Regions from separate parts of the Marinobacter psychrophilus genome, predicted to be linked through region 1. Evidence: riboswitches for the same ligand, from Rfam matches in the RefSeq annotation. Region 1 holds a riboswitch; the other holds the start of a gene.
What was found. A riboswitch is a leader RNA that binds a small molecule or an ion and turns the genes downstream of it on or off. The one in region 1 is predicted to bind cyclic di-GMP.
Positions count from the first base shown of each region.

Region 2: it holds a riboswitch for cyclic di-GMP, as region 1 does, so the genes downstream of both, ABA45_RS18295 (PEP-CTERM sorting domain-containing protein) here and ABA45_RS01960 (DUF4402 domain-containing protein) in region 1, are expected to answer to the same signal.

Region 1 covers NZ_CP011494.1:449,152-456,994, forward strand. Annotated here, with positions in the region: gene ABA45_RS01945 (bifunctional diguanylate cyclase/phosphodiesterase) at 1-1,150, opposite strand, end outside; gene ABA45_RS01950 (DUF4402 domain-containing protein) at 1,949-2,500, shown strand; gene ABA45_RS01955 (hypothetical protein) at 2,538-2,756, shown strand; cyclic di-GMP riboswitch class I at 2,893-2,981, shown strand; gene ABA45_RS01960 (DUF4402 domain-containing protein) at 3,116-3,670, shown strand; cyclic di-GMP riboswitch class I at 3,722-3,810, shown strand; gene ABA45_RS01965 (DUF4402 domain-containing protein) at 3,946-4,503, shown strand; gene ABA45_RS01970 (DUF4402 domain-containing protein) at 4,835-5,308, shown strand; gene ABA45_RS01975 (fimbrial biogenesis chaperone) at 5,468-6,229, shown strand; gene ABA45_RS01980 (SPOR domain-containing protein) at 6,299-7,843, shown strand, end outside.
Region 2 covers NZ_CP011494.1:2,289,717-2,297,559, reverse strand. Annotated here, with positions in the region: partial or broken gene ltrA (group II intron reverse transcriptase/maturase) at 1-6, opposite strand, end outside; partial or broken gene ABA45_RS10285 (exosortase/archaeosortase family protein) at 862-1,572, opposite strand; gene ABA45_RS19385 (PEP-CTERM sorting domain-containing protein) at 1,690-2,331, opposite strand; gene ABA45_RS18295 (PEP-CTERM sorting domain-containing protein) at 3,392-4,114, opposite strand; cyclic di-GMP riboswitch class I at 4,156-4,238, opposite strand; gene ABA45_RS10270 (tetratricopeptide repeat protein) at 4,433-6,862, opposite strand; gene prsR (PEP-CTERM-box response regulator transcription factor) at 7,018-7,843, opposite strand, start outside.

The DNA of each region.
Region 1 (7,843 bases):
CTTTCCGATAGTTAATCAGCTCAACGTTAATCTTGGTTTGATGGCGCAAGCCGCGCTCTATGGTTTCGACGGCTTCCGCTGATGTGTTTTCGCCATTAAGAACGTGCCAGCTATGCCCAACGATGTCGCTGTGGGTATAACCGGTTATTTCTGAAAACGCCGGGTTGGCATAGACCATCAGCATCTCTGGATGGAGTGCGTCTACCATAACGATACCGCTGGGATTTGCTTCTATGCCACGTTTGAGCAGGCGCATTTCCGCATCCTGATCTTTGCTATCGGTAATGTCTCGGCAGATACCGTAGACGCCAACAATCTCACCCTGAATGGTGACCGGAAAGTTGGTGATCTCCAGAAAGTAGGGGTGGCCAGCTGCGTGGTTTCGTATGGTTTCGTAGGTGATGGTCTCACCGTTTTGGGCTCTGTCAAACGCCTTCTGGGATAGTGCGCGGTGCTCAAGTTCAACAAAGTGATTGAAGTGTAGGCCATACAAGCGATCTGCCGTATAGCCGGTAATGCCTTCCATAGCCGTGTTACAGCTCTGGAAGTGGCCACCCATATCAAAGAGGCACATTCCATAAGGATGGTTATCGAACAGGGCTTGATGCTGCTCGGAGAGGACGTAAAAGTCTTCCGTATCCCGGTGGCGGAGAATGGCCAGTGCGGTGAGGGAAGCGCCCCGGGCTAGATTGCGCTGAGCTTCTGCGGTCGGGCTAGCGGGTGCAGAATAGTAGGTGGCGAAGGTGCCCAGGAGCTCCTTCTTCGAGGTTAGAATTGGCATTGACCAGCAGGCAATCACTCCCTCTGCCTCAGCAATGTCACGGTAACCGTCCCAGCAGCGATCTTTCTGAATATTTTCAGTAATAACCAGGTTTTTGGTGAAGGCCGCCGTGCCGCAAGTGCCCATGTTCTCAGCCACTGGAATGTCCTGCATGGCCCGGAAAAAATCATCAGAAAACCGGCTGGTGGGCATTAGGCTTAGATTCTTGGTGTCCGGGTTAAACCGCATGATGGAAACCAGCGCACCGGGCATCATACTATCGGCCCAGACAGCTATCGCGTCCAGGGTCTGTTCCAGCGGGCGTTGCTGTGCGATCAATTCATGGATTTCCTGCTGCGCTTTCAGCACAGAAAATTCAATGTCACTCATGGTGCTGCAGTCCGTTCTGCTGTGGGGCTAGAAGCGGAAAGCTGCTCCAGCGAAACCGTAGTGAGATGTTCAAACAAGTGCACCCGAGGAACTGATTTGGCAGGCTTAACATGATTTTTTTATGCTTCTGTGTAATGGTTTGGCTCAGAGATAGATATTCTACTATAGCATTGAAATGGGTGACCTATATGGTGCATATCAAACGTTCATTAGACCGAGTGTTGCACTTGGAAGCTGCCCAGCCTCACCTCGTTGACTACTTGAACAAACTCGCTAGAAGACTGTGCAGCTTAGTTAATTTTGTCGTGCTTCGCACAGATTACGGGGTGACTGGAGTGCTGTTCGGAATTCGTTGGCCACTACAAAATTCCATTCGCGGTTTTCTGAGTTTACCCTTAAGCCACTTCCAACTTTGGCAGATTCCTGACGATTTCTTGTGCCTTTAAGCTGGGCAGTCATCATCATTCCCTAATCTATTTGTCTAACCAGCAGGCCAGAGGGTCATTCTGCAGTATCTGACAGGCGTACGACTTCACCTACTTGCGAGGAAAGCAGATCTTAGCTACCTTAAAAATTATAAAAAAGTGAACCTGTCGAAAAGTAATAACGCAAAGTTACCGTTCGAGCGGACTTAACAGCTCTATGACAGCGGGAACGCCTACATTTCATGTATGTCTTCCGAGTATGTGTTCGCTGCATCCGCCTTCACCGTTGTGTGTTCGAATCCTCCCCGACGGGTATTAAATCAAGCAATTGCTAATCGTCATAATCCGGCGGCATGCTTACAGGGAAATCACCATGAACTCATCTATTTTCCTTAACAAAACTTTTCGACGTGCTGCGCTGGCTTCGGCTTTTACGCTCTGGGCATTTGGGGCGCCTAGCAGTTTCGCTGCCGGCGCTACAAGCAATTCGAGCGCCACCGTAATCGTACCAATCGCAATCACAAACTCGGCGGATCTGAATTTCGGTAAATTTGCGCCTGGCGCCGGTGGCGACGTGACCGTTGCCACCGATGGTGTCCGAACAGCAAGCGGGCCTATTCTGTCTTCCGCAGGTTCCACTCCAGCCGCCGCCAAATTCGACGTCACGGGTGATAACAGCGCGACCTATGGTATTACTTGGTCTGGTGCTGCCATGCTGACTGACTCCGTTTCTTCGGAGACTATGGCTTTGAGCAAGATAAGTGACCTTACCGCTGCCGGTGTAACAAACGGTGAAGTTACAAGCGGTGAGCTGGGCGCTGGCGGCGCCCAGTCCATCTACCTGGGTGGCGAGCTGTCCGTTACTTCAGGCCAGGCTAATGGTACTTATATTGGCGACGTGACAGCGACTGTAGAGTACAACTAAACGTCCGCCTAACTCGAGAAAAGCGAGTGCCAATCGGATGATTGCGCTGATGCATCTCGACCTGCGGCTGCCGGCTGACAAAGCACCGGTTCTGGCGTTTGTTGTGGAGCGAAGTGGCAACCAGTCCGTTTATGGCTATTTGACCATCAGCCTTACTCCGCATAGCGGTAGCGAGCAGGTGATTACCCGCGCCAACGGCGTTGCAATCTATACACCAAACCCTAGATATATGGGGTTTGGCGAGGTTTCTGCGTAACGTTTGGCCTCAAGAATCGCTGACAACGTTGTGCTTTCTATGCTGAACCAGAGTAGTGAAGGGCTGTCCTGCAGTATTTGGACAGGTACGTGACTTTGCTTATTTACTAAAAAAGCAAATCTCAGTTAGTGTCAAATTGTAGAAAAGGTAAACCCGTCGAAAGGCGGGGACGCAAAGTTACCGGTCTAACGGACTAAACCGTCCTATGACAGCGGGACCGCCAACATTTATGTGTTTTTTCGGATGCAGTTTTATTGTGTCCGCCGCACCAAGATTGTGTTTTCGGACCCCCCCGACTGGTATTAAACCAAGCAGTTGTTAACCGTCAATCCGGCGGTATGCTTAATAGGGGAATTTTAATGAACTCATCCATTTTCTTTAACAGAACTTTTCGTTTTGCTGCGATGGCTTCGGTCGTTGCGATCGGGGCATTTGGTGCGTCTAACAGCTTCGCAGCCAAAGCAGCTTCAAGCAATTCAAGCGCCACCGTAATCGTACCAATTGAGATCTCAAAAACGACGGATCTGATTTTCGGTAAGTTTGCGCCTGGCGCCGGTGGCGAAGTGACTGTTGCCACCGATGGTGCCCGAACAACAACCGGGCCTATTCTGTCTGTCTCAGGTGCCACTCCAACCGCCGCCAAATTCGACGTCATAGGTGATAACGACTCGACCTACGGTATTACTTGGTCCGGCGCTGCCGTGCTGACTGACTCCGGTTCTTCGGAGACTATGGCTTTAAGCAAGATCAGTGACCTTACCGCTGCCGGCGCAACAACCGGTGAAGTCTCAAGCGGTACGCTGAGCGGTTCCGGCGCCCAGTCCATCTATCTGGGTGGAGAGTTGACCGTTGGTGCAACCCAAGCTGACGGTAATTATACTGGCGACGTGACAGCGACTGTAGAGTACAACTAAGCGGCCGCCGTGCTCGACAAAAGCGAGTGCCAAGCTTCAATTACGCTAAGAAAGTAGAAAAAGTAAACCCGTCGAAAGGCGGGGACTCAAAGTTACCGGTCTAACGGACTAAACCGTCCTATGACAGCGGGACCGCCAGCATTTATGTGTTTATTTTGGATGCAGTCTTACTGTATCCGCCGCACCAAGATTGTGTTTTCGGACCCCCCCGACTGGTATTAAACCAAGCAGTTGTTAACCGTCAATCCGGCGGTATGCTTAATAGGGGAATTTTAATGAACTCATCCATTTTCTTTAACAGAACTTTTCGTTTTGCTGCGCTGGCTTCGGTCGTTGCGGTCGGGGCATTTGGTGCGTCTAACAGCTTCGCAGCCAAAGCAGCTTCGAGCAATTCAAGCGCCACCGTAATCGTACCAATTGAGATCACAAAATCGGCTGATCTGGTTTTCGGTAAGTTTGCGCCTGGCGCCGGTGGCACAGTGACCGTTGCAACCGATGGTGCCCGAACAACAACCGGGCCTATTCTGTCTATCTCAGGCTCCACTCCAACTGCCGCCAAATTCGACGTTACAGGTGATGACAACTCGACCTATGGTATTACTTGGTCCGGCGATTCTCAGCTTACTGGCGATGACGCTGGTACTTCTACTATGGCGTTGAGCAACATCAGTGACCTTACCGCTGCCGGCGCAACAACCGATGAAGTCGGAACCGGTACGCTGAGCGGTTCCGGCGCCCAGTCCATTTACTTGGGTGGCAAGTTGACCGTTGCGTCAGACCAACCTGATGCTAATTATACTGGTGACGTGACAGCGACTGTAGAGTACAACTAAGCGTCCGCTTCACTCGAGAAAAACGAGTGCCAAGTTGATGAAATTCAAGGTGGGGTATCAACAACTTTTTAGATGCGCCTCCCTTGAATTGACACTGATAACGACAATCGCCGTTATCAGTGTCAATGCGTTTGCAGACAGCATCAATATTGCGGCCAGTACGGTTGTCATTGCCCCGTCAACGTCAATGATATTATCTTGATATACTCTCCAAATGCTTTTATCAGCGACGTGATGTTAAATGTCGCCGATGATACCCGATCCGCCAGAAACAATGTCGGCGTTACCGTGACGGACAACGAGTATGGTCATTCCAAAAAGAAGCGCCGCAATGACGTCATGCTTGCCGAGAATACTGGCCGGCGTCGCCCTGGCTTCAATGGTGGTTCCCGCCAGTTTGGCACAAGCGAGCGTTGCGATCGACAATGTCCAGAGCTTGTCCTTTGGCAGTTTTGTGGCCGGTAACAGCGGTTCCGTGACGGTCAGTACCAATGGCAATCGCAACGCCGGCGGCGGCGTCGTGCTGATACCATCGAGCCAAGGTACCGCTGCACAATTTACGGTCAGTGGCGACCCTAACGCGACCTATACCATTCAACTGCCCGGTAATGACTTCGTCAGCTTGAAGGGTTCGGGTATCGATATGTTCATCAACAATTTTCTCAGTACCCCCTCAGGCGCGGAAGGGCAACTGGGAGCCGGAGGCTCACAGGCCCTATCGGTTGGAGGAACGCTCAATGTGGGCAGCGACCAAGCCCACGGCAGCTACTCCGGCACCTTCTCCGTGACAGTGAGCTACAATTAAACGGCAGTCGCCCGCGTCGGCTTGCCCGGATGAAGCTAATAAGGATCCCGAACAATGCCACACGCCTTGAACCAAAAAAACAGAGCCATGAATTTCTTTCACCGACTCACTCTGTTCGTCCTCCTCCTTTTATTACCTGTGAGCCATGCCTTGGCTGAGATGATGTTATATCCGACCAGGATCGTCTTCGCAGGAAACCAGCGCGCGGCGCAACTTGAACTGATCAATAATGGCACCGAGAGCGCAACCTATCGCATTTCCCTGGTTAATCGCCGAATGAGCGAAACTGGCGCATTTTCGGGGATAGACGTTCCACTGCCTGGCGAACAGTTCGCCGAGGACATGCTGAGGTACTCCCCCCGCCAAGTGACACTAGCTCCCGGAGCCGGACAGGCCGTTCGGATTATGGTCCGCAAACCCGCCAATCTGGCACCCGGCGAGTACCGCTCGCACATGCTTTTCGCCAAGCAACCCAATCCTGAGGGCAGAACCAGCGTTGAGAGCAGCAATGCCACGGCCGACAACGAGATCGGCATCACGCTGACGGCACTGGTGGGCGCGTCCATTCCAGTGATTGTGCGTCATGGCAACACCGACGCCAGTGTTGCACTGACGCACCTCGACCTGCGGCGGCCGGCTGACAAAGCACCGGTTCTGGGGTTTGTTATGGAGCGAAGTGGCAACCAGTCCGTCTATGGCGATTTGACCATCAGCTTTACCCCGTATAGCGGCAGCGAGCAGGTGATTGCCCGAGCCAACGGCGTTGCCATCTACACACCGAACCCTTTACGGCGCGCAAGCATTTCGCTGGGCCAGCTAAACGGATCTCGACTTACCAACGGAGCCCTGCGGGTCACCTATCGAGAACAGGCGGAGGACGGCGGCGCGCTGCTGGTCGAGACGGTTCTGCAGCTGCCTTGATGTGTGTTACCTGAAATGGTTTTCGCGTTGATTCGCCCCAGGGCACGCCTATGGGCGGCGGCAACGTTGATGTTCGCGTTGATTGTGCATCCCCAGCATCTCTTTGCCCAATATCAGAGTACAGAGCGGGAATTTCTTCTGCTTGAAGTCCGCCTGGATCAGTCGGTGCTTTCCAATGCTATCCCTGCCTATGAGCTGGGAGAGCATACGCTGCTGCCTCTGGGCGCGTTAGCCCGGTTGCTCACCCTCGCCATAAAAACTCAGCCCGGGCAAGCAACCGCCAGCGGCTATATTCTCACCGAGGATCGAGGGTTCAGCCTCAATCTGGACGAGACCCGCGTTACCCGCGCCGGAGTGACGGAAAGCTTTGATCCCGCCCTTGCTTTAACGGAGCCGGATGATATTTACATTGCCAAGTCTCTGCTGGAACGCTGGCTTCCGGTGAAACTTGAGATTAACCGCTCTAGCCTGTCTCTGCGCGTTCATGCCCTCGAAGTACTGCCATTACAGGCCCGACTCAAACGTGAGCGTCTGGGTGAACAGGCCGGTGTGCGAGGGGGCTACGAAAACCCGAATTATCCCCATTATGAGCAGCCTTACCGGTTACTAAGCATGCCTTTTATTGACCAGACGTTCGCCACCGAACTGCGCAAAAACGACGGTAGTACCCAAACCGACGCGCGTTATACGGCCTTGCTTGCCGGCGATCTTCTGGGCATGGAGTCGTCCCTGTATTTATCAAGCCACAAACAGGACCCAACGCCGGATGTCCGTGTTGCGCTTGGTCGTCGCGACCCCGGTGGAGACTTGCTCGGGCCGCTTCGGGCTCGGTCTTTCCAACTCGGCAGTATCTCGGCGCCCAGCGTCGACAATGTTACTCGAGGCGGTAGCGGTGAAGGGGTAACGTTGAGCAATCGCCCGTTGACGCAACCTACCAGCTTTGATCGGCAGGTCTTTGAAGGAGACCTGCCGCCTGGCTGGGACGTAGAGCTTTATTACAACGATGCCCTTGTAGGCTTTCAACTAGCCGACTCTGAGGGCCGATATCGGTTCGAGGATCAGCCCCTGAGTTACGGCCGCAATGAATTTCAGTTGATCTTCAACGGGCCTCTGGGGCAGACCCGGGTGGAACAATACAGTTTCCCTCTGGTCCAATCCATGGTGCGCCCCGGCGAGTTTCAGTACAGCCTTACCGAACATCGCGACGACGAAGGGCAGCCTCGGTCCGTTGCTCAATTCGACCTTGGCCTTTCCCGTTACCTTTCGGCATCCGCTGGATTCATTCGGGCGCCGGTAGATGATACCGAAAAGCAGTACACCACTCTGGGGCTGCGCACGTTTTGGCAATCTATGAGCATCAGCGGCGACTTTATCCAGTCCGAGGGCGGTGGTTCGCTTGCCGAGCTCGGGATGCAAACCCGTGTCGGCGGCGTAGCGGTGGACGCGAGCCGCACACGCTTGAGCGATTTTGCCAGCGCCGTGTTTTCCGCCCATAGCGACCCTATTCGCACTCGGGATGAGCTTAGGCTTAGCGGTTCCATTCCGGTGGGGGAGCGTTCAAGTTTACCGGTGGCCGTTGAGGCAACGCGAGACGAGCGGGAATCCGGCGTTGCC
Region 2 (7,843 bases), 1.8 Mb from region 1:
CGTCAAGTCGTTTGACGCTCCTTCTCGTTCGGCCCTTCGCTCCGTGGTGGAGCTACTATGGCCTCTGCTGACTTCTCGCTCCGTGTTTCCACGTCGCCCTTTCAGGCATGAGGCGAGATCTCCCCGGGTAAGAACACACTCCTTCACCGCACAACCGCCGGATATACACCACCTCGCTTTGGCCACAAGAGCTTCGCGGCTTCTTGCCCGCTCGCCCTGCTTAGCAGTGCCTCATATCCGATTCTTGTTCATCGGCTCACGGTTTACGCTCCACGCTTCCTCCCCACGGTCGGTCACCCTTCCTCAGTTGCGCTTCACTTCGTTCGCTGTGGCCAGCTTACGGGAGGACTTGCACCTCCAGGAGTGCGCCCGTGCCGGGCGCACAAAAAAAACCAGCCGAAGCTGACTTTTTCACTTAACCCTAAGCGGCTAGTAGCTTCAGAAAGCAATATAGCGGTCAAGTTATAAAAGTACACGAAATACAAAAGGGTAGAATCGGTTAAAAAGTAATCGCCAGTGCGAGGGTACGGTAAGTGTATAAAATGTCGACGCCGTGCCTGTCGTGATTTTGCAGTTTTTGCATGGGGAACGTAATTCGCTAGGGAATACAACGATGTCACCTTTACAGAGGGATTTTCGTTCTCGGCAGCTGTATAGATCTATCGCTCGTTCAAGTTGCGCGAGTTCCCCATGGCAAGTTTTAAAATCAATAGGTTGAGGTAATGAGCGACAGCGTAAAGAAAGTCGACGCTTTTTACTGGGGTTTTGATAGTACTGAGGCAGGTGCTGGTTATTCAGAATTGGAAATACACAAATTTAAAACAAAAAAAGCCAGCCGAAGCTGGCTTTTTTCAGGCCTGATTAAATCAAGACTTCTGGCGCCGACGGGCTGCGCCAAGGCCTACAATACCAAGACCTAGAAGAGTCAAGGTGCCTGGCTCTGGGACTGTCGTTCAATATAGATGTCATGGCGTCCAGCAGGATAGTGATGGCGAAGTAGCGAGTACCGGAGCAGCCGTCTTCAATGACCAGCCGGCCGAAGGGCACGGTAATGCTGTTGCCTTCTATGAGTGCTGGCATATCCATCCAGCGCACCCAGGTACCCACTACGGCGCTTGCAAGGTGGACGAGTGCCGGTACTAAATCGGTCCAGAACGGTAACGATAGTGACAAAACCAGAATGTAAGGCAAAAAGCTGATTAGGCGCTGCTAGCCCAGTAACGCCCAGGTTACGCCAGCGATGCCCGCGGGCAGGGCAAAATAGGCGAGGGTGTCGATGCGGGCAGGTTCCAGCGCGGCCCAGCCCAGGGTGATCACAATTAAGGCCAGTGCGCCGGTTTTGTAAAAGGGCCTTTGCTGATGGGTTAACGCTTTATTTGGCGCCGGCGGGTGGGTGATAACCAACCACAGAAAAATGAGTGCGGTTGCGAGGCCGTGGGCGAGGACTTGTTCGAATTCTAGCCAAGCCTCGCCAAGCCTGACCCAGGTGGGCAAGAAGATCAAAACAGAGATCGCAGTAGCCAGCAAATAGGGTTTTGCTACTGGGATATTTTGTAGTGTTTTCCGTAACATTGCGCGTCCACCGAGTGTTATAAACGTGTTCAGCATACTGGGCTTTCAGGTTTGGGCAAACACAAAAACAAGACAAAAAAAAGCCAGCTGAAGCTGGCCTTTTTCAATGCTGAACAATCAGGCTTTCTGACGACGACGGGCTGCGCCCAGGCCGGCAATGCCGAGGCCCAGAAGAGCTAGTGTGCCAGGCTCTGGAACGTCAGTAACGATGACGTTGTCCAGAAAGTTCCCTATGGTGCCAGTGGATGGAACGATGGCTTTGAACGCTATCTTAGAAGTTTCTGATGTCGCCATAAAATTGTAAGTGGCGAGAGACCAGTCTCCTCTTGGCCCATTAACGATGTTAAATGTGTCTCCGTTATCACTTTCGTCTCCGAGGTAAAAGCTGAACTCTTCTGCTGGGTTGGTGTTTGCTCTTGCGCTGTAAGCGAAAGACACCTCATAGATGCTTCCGATTACTGAATCAAAGCTTTGGAAAATTGAGTAAGGGCCGCCATTCGTAGAGTTTAACTCGAGGTACTGGGATCCATCGTATGGGGCAGGTCCCCTCGGTTGAGCGCCAATGTCACGGTTCCAAAGCTCTACTTTTCCAGTTGAGCCCCATCCTGGCAGACTTGTCAGGAACGTAGATCCAGAAACCCCTGGGTCTTCGAAACTACCATTAGTAAGAAGATTTGCGTTTGCTAGCGAGCTCACGCTCAAAACGGCAGCAGCTACAACGCCTGTAAGGAGTGCGGTTCTCAGTTGTACTTTTTTCATGATGATTCACCTGTGGTTTTGTTGATCTCTGCGCCAAAAATGATTTGAGCCGGGAGGTTTTGAGTCTTAACTTTGGGCAGCTTTAGACTTGATGTATTGCTAGCAAAAAAAAGGCCAAGTTATTAATTAACATTTAATACAGTAGGTTAGAGTATATTTAAGACTGAAAAAAAGAGCGATTCTGGGATATATGTATAAAATGTCGACACCAGTATTTGTGTTGAGGCGGCCATGGGGGTTTGCTGTGCCATGTAAAACGAGATCTTTCCGGCTCTGGCCTGTCTGGAGCTTGGTTTGATCATGCTTAGGGGGGTTACGTTGGTGCGAGCCGCTTCCTGGGTCTGTGTAAAAAAACCTGATACGCCATAAAAAAAGGGCTGCTGAACGTGTGGTTCAGCAGCCCTTATAAGTGGGGCGTTTTGAGGTAGTGTCAGAAAATTTTACATAGATTGCTTTACAGTATTCAGGTGCTCCTGCATCTCCACACTTTCCGGCGCCAGTGCCTGCTCGATAAGCAAGGCAGGGACAGATTTGAAATCTGTCCCTAGTCTGGTTTTGGCCCATAAAAAAGCCAGCCGAAGCTGACTTTTTCACTTAACCCTAAGCGGCTAGTAGCTTCAGAAAGCAATATAGCGGTCAAGTTACAAAAATACACAAAATACAGAAGGGTAGAATCGGTTAAAAAGTAATCGCGAGTGCGAGGTTATGGTAAGTGTATAAAATGTCGACGCCGTGACTGTCGTGATTTTGCAGTTCTTGCATGGGGAGCGTAATTCGCTAGGGAATACAACGATGTCACCTTTACAGAGGGATTTTCGTTCTCGGCAGCCGCATAGATCTATCGCTCGTTCAAGTTGCGTGAGTTCCCCATGACAAGTCTTAAAATCAATAGGTCGAGGTAATGTAAGGTAATGAGCGATAGCGTAAAGAAAGTCGACGTTCGTTTTTAGGGGGGGGTGTTGATAGTGCTGAGGAAAGTGCTGGTTATTCAGAATTGGAAATACACAAATTTAAAATAAAAAAAGCCAGCCGAAGCTGGCTTCTTACTACTCAACCGAAATCAGGCTTTCTGACGACGGCGAGCTGCGCCAAGTCCTGCAAGGCCAAGGCCGAGGAGGGCCAGGGTGCCGGGCTCGGGGACCGGGATTACGTCGGAGATGCCTACGACCATGTCATTGTAATCACCATCGTTGCTGCAGTTGGTATTGCAAAGATCTTCGAAGGCAAGAACCACATCGCTACCGCTTAGGCCAGACACTGAGTTGCTTGACGTATCAAACATGAGCATATGGTCAAAGCCGTCCGAGTTTAGTGAGGTGTGGCTGTACCAGGTAAAGCCGTTATTGTTAACGGTATTGGCCAGATAAAAACCAAAGTTTTTACCGATGTTGGCAACAACATTGGTTGATGCGTTGGTGGCAGTTCCTGCGAGCAAGTCAAATTCCACGGTCGCATCTGTGGTGAAGCCGCCGGTACCCGGGCTTTGCGATCCTGAGAACAGCTCAAGCGTATCACCAACAACCACGTTGCCGGACCCATCATAGGAAAAACTGTAGATGCCAAAGTTGTTGTTGTTTCTGAATCCTGCCAGTTCAAGAAACAAAAAAGCCGTAATATCATCGTTGTTGTTGCTAGTGTCTGTCAGCACAACTGATTCGAGACCAGTATCAGTGACGCCATTGTAGGTGCCATTCGAAAGGATGGTGCCCAAGCTTGGCACCGCGTGGGCTGCTGCTGAAGCCAAGCATAATGCTGCTACGCAAAGAGTTGTTTTAAATTTCATAGGTGCTCTCCGGTTGTTTAGCTCTAATTCCGTATAGTTCGCCTTGCAACCAGGCTATCTCTTCTTCTTGTTGAGACCCTTGGCTTTCCGTCCCATCTTCGCAAATGGTTTGGCTTCTGGTCAGGCTCTTGCCTTTTCCCTATGCAATATGAAGCGATTACTGTGCCAACTTTCAAATTCATTGTTTATTAAAGGTTTTTTTACGTTCTGATTTTGTGCCTGTAAAGAAACCTGACATTCGCATCAAAAAAGCCGCTGAATAGTGGGTTCAGCGGCTTTTTTGGTTTTGCTAGCTAACCTGCGGAGTGTCAGGTTGCTTTACAGTGCCTCGTTAATGGCTTTCAAGTGTCCCTGAATTTCTGCGTTGTCTGGCGCTAGCGCCAAGGCCTTCTCAATGATGGGCTTGGCCTCTGCGTGGTTACCGCCCAGGTGCAGAACCCATCCGTGGGTGTCGAGTATGTCTGGCGCTTCGGGCGCCAGCTCGCTGGCGCGGCTGGCGAGTTCTACGGCGCGGCTGTTGTTCTTTTCACGTAGTAGCCAAGCCAGGTTGTTCAGCGCCACCACGTTGTTAGGCTGCGTTAACACAACTTGTTCATACAACTCGGTTGCTGCCTGATCCTGCTGTTGGTTCATTTGCAGGTCGGCCTGGGCCATTAGAATGGCGACGTGGTTGTTGTGGGTTTCTGCGGCGGCTTGAAGTGCTTCTAGCGCCTCAGCATTTTTACCCTGAGTGATGAGTATGCGGGCAGGCAGCAGTGCGAAGCCGACGTTTTCGGGCTGAATGGCAATGGCTTCTGCTGCTTTAGCCAGGGCCGTTGAGTAATCTTCGGCCTGTGCGCTGATAACAGATTCTGCGGCCAATAGCTGTCCGTAGGCTCTGTAGCCGATGGGGTTATCTTCGTTGGCCATTGGCTCAAGAATCGTTCGTGCATGTTTTACATCGCTTTGTTGTATGTGGATTAACGCAGACAACAAGCTGGCGTTTGGTGCCAGTGGCGGATGCGTTTCAGCAACGGTGCCCAGCCACTGTTGAACTTCTTCCACGCTGTGGGTGGTAGCGTAAATCTGGCCGGCCTGCTGAAGCGGTCCGATCACCTCCGGGGTTATAACGGCGGCGGCCAGGAGTTGTTCAACGGCTTTGTCTGGGCTGTTGGTCGAGGCATACAGGCTTGCCAGGGCCAGGCGCGCCTGCTGCATATCTGGGTTGTCTACTGTCAGTTGCTCAAGGCGAATCAAAGCGAAGTCGGAGTTACCCATGCGCCCGTCGGCGATTGCCGCCAGCAGGAGCGCTTGAGGCTCGTTGCCGTAGCCATTGACCAGCGAATCGCGTACGTCTTCGGCTTCGCGGGTTTCACCGCTGTCGATCAGCAGGCTTAAATAGATAGCTGTGCTTGCCCAATCTGCTGGCTGGGCGGTAAACGCCATCCGCAATTGGCCCAAGGCCTGTTCGGTTTGCTGGTTATTGATGTAGTGCCGGGCCAGCGCAATCCTTAAACGGGTGCGATCGGGTTCGTTGCTAATGGCTTTGCTCAAACTGGTGACGCCCGCGGCTTCCTGGCCGGGCATGCTCAGGGCCAGAACGCCGTGCATGGCCAGCAGATCGTTGTCGTTGGGGCGGGCTTTTACGGCACGTTCCAGAGTGGCGAGTGCTTCTTCCCGTTCGCCCACGTCAATCTGGGCCATGGTAGAGGCCCGAATAAAGCGGGTTGGGGTGGTTTCCGGGTCCAGATTTCCAGACAGCAATTCGGCGCCTTCTTCCAATTCACCGGTACCTGCAGACAGGGTGCCCAACATTAAGGCCAGCTGTTCGTTGTCGGGGTCTAGCTTGCGCATGTCCCGCAGCATGGTTTTGGCTTCGTCAAAGTTGCCAGCTTGAATGGCGGCGATAACGGCTTTGCTCTGTTCGCGGGAGCCTGAGTCGGTTTGTTCGGCCAGGATGCGGCTGTATACCTGGGCTTCGGTGATTTTGCCCTGTTCAGTCAACACCCGTGACAACAGCGACAGTAACTTGCCTCTTAATGGCATGAATATGTCGGATGCCGGCATTTGGGTAACGGCGTCGGTGAGTGTGGCGGTGGCGGGCTCCAGTTCATCAAGCTGGTATTGGGCCAGGCCTTTCAGATAGAGAACGGCTGGCGTGGTTTCGTGGCTGGCCAACCAATCGTTGGCGGCCCCGAGCGCCGTGCGGGCATTGCCTTGTTGAATATGGGTCTCTATTAGACCGGTTATCGCATCCACGCTGGTTGAGTAATTGGCGCTAATGTCTCGGTAGGCGGTGATTGCTCCGTCTACGTCGCCAGACAAGCGCATGGCTTTGGCTTCGATCAGGGACGCTTCGAGTTTTTCATCAGAGCTTTCGGGGTTTGCCAGTGCCAGGGTTTCGATGGCAGACAGGTGTTTGCGTTCTTCCACATAGGCCCGGGCCAAAGGCAGGGCCACCGCTTGCGGGTAGTCTTTCAGCCAGGGCTCCAGCAGCTCAACGGCCTGTTTGTTGGCGCCCAGTTCCAAGTAGAGTTCGCCCAGCCGGGCAATGTGGCTGACGTTGTCTGGCTCGGTCTGGATAGCGTTTTTGATTTCGAGAATAGCCGAGCGGAACTGGCCCTGCTCGGCGTAGGTGTCTGCGCGACTCAGGTGCGACAGCGCTTCGGAGGTATCCGGGCCGCTGTTACAGGCGCTCAGCAAGGGCAGTATAAGAGTGCCCAGCAGGATCAGCCGTGGGAGTTTTTTCTTTGGTGTTGTTATCGACATCGTTTATGGCTCCGATGAAGGTAGGGGCAGATTTGAAATCTGTCCCTAAGTTTGGGTAGGGGAACAGATTTGAAATCTGTCCTCGGTTTAACTTTTAGCGTAGAGGACGGATTTGAAGTTCGTCTCTGGCTCCGTCCCCGTCCTCGATACTTGGGTTAGCTTTCCGCAGCCTCGACTGAGGTGTTAATCCGGTATTTGTCAGTCAGGTTGTACAGGGTGGGGCGGGTAACCCCTAGAAGTCGGGATGCTTGCGCCATGTTGAAGTTGCTGGTGCGCAGGGCTTGAACGATGGCAGCGCGTTCGGCGTTTTCTCGTACTTTGCGCAGGTTCAGTTGGCTTTCGTTGGCGTCTGTGTTGTCTGTGCTTAGGGGCAGCTGAAGATCATCTATAGTGATGCGTTTGCCGTCGGCCATAATCACCGAGCGTTTTATTTTGTTGATCATTTCGCGCACGTTGCCGGGCCAGGGGTAGGTCTCAATGGCGCTTATGGCGTCGTCACAGAAGCTCAGGCCGGGCCGGTCTAGTTGTTTGCTCAGACTTTTCAACAGTGATTGGGCGATGACCAAGGCGTCGCCGTCGCGGTCACGCACCGCGGGCAGATCCAGGGTGATTTCGCTGATGCGGTAGTAAAGGTCTTCGCGGAAGGTGCCTTCCTGAATCAGTTCGTTGACATTGCGGTGGGTAGCACACACCACGCGTACGTCTACGGGCGTGGGTTTTAGTGACCCGACTCGGTCTACCACTCGTTCCTGCAGGAAACGCAGCAGTTTGGCTTGTAGCGCCATGGGCATGTCGCCAATTTCATCTAGAAACAGGGTGCCGCCGTTGGCGCTTTCAATTTTGCCTTTTTTGCTTTGAGTGGCGCCGGTGAATGCGCCTTTTTCATAGCCGAACAACTCGCTCTCCAGCAGGTTATCTGGAATGGCCGCGCAGTTAATGGCGGCGAAGGGCATGTGCGCCCGCGGGCTAAGGTCATGCAGG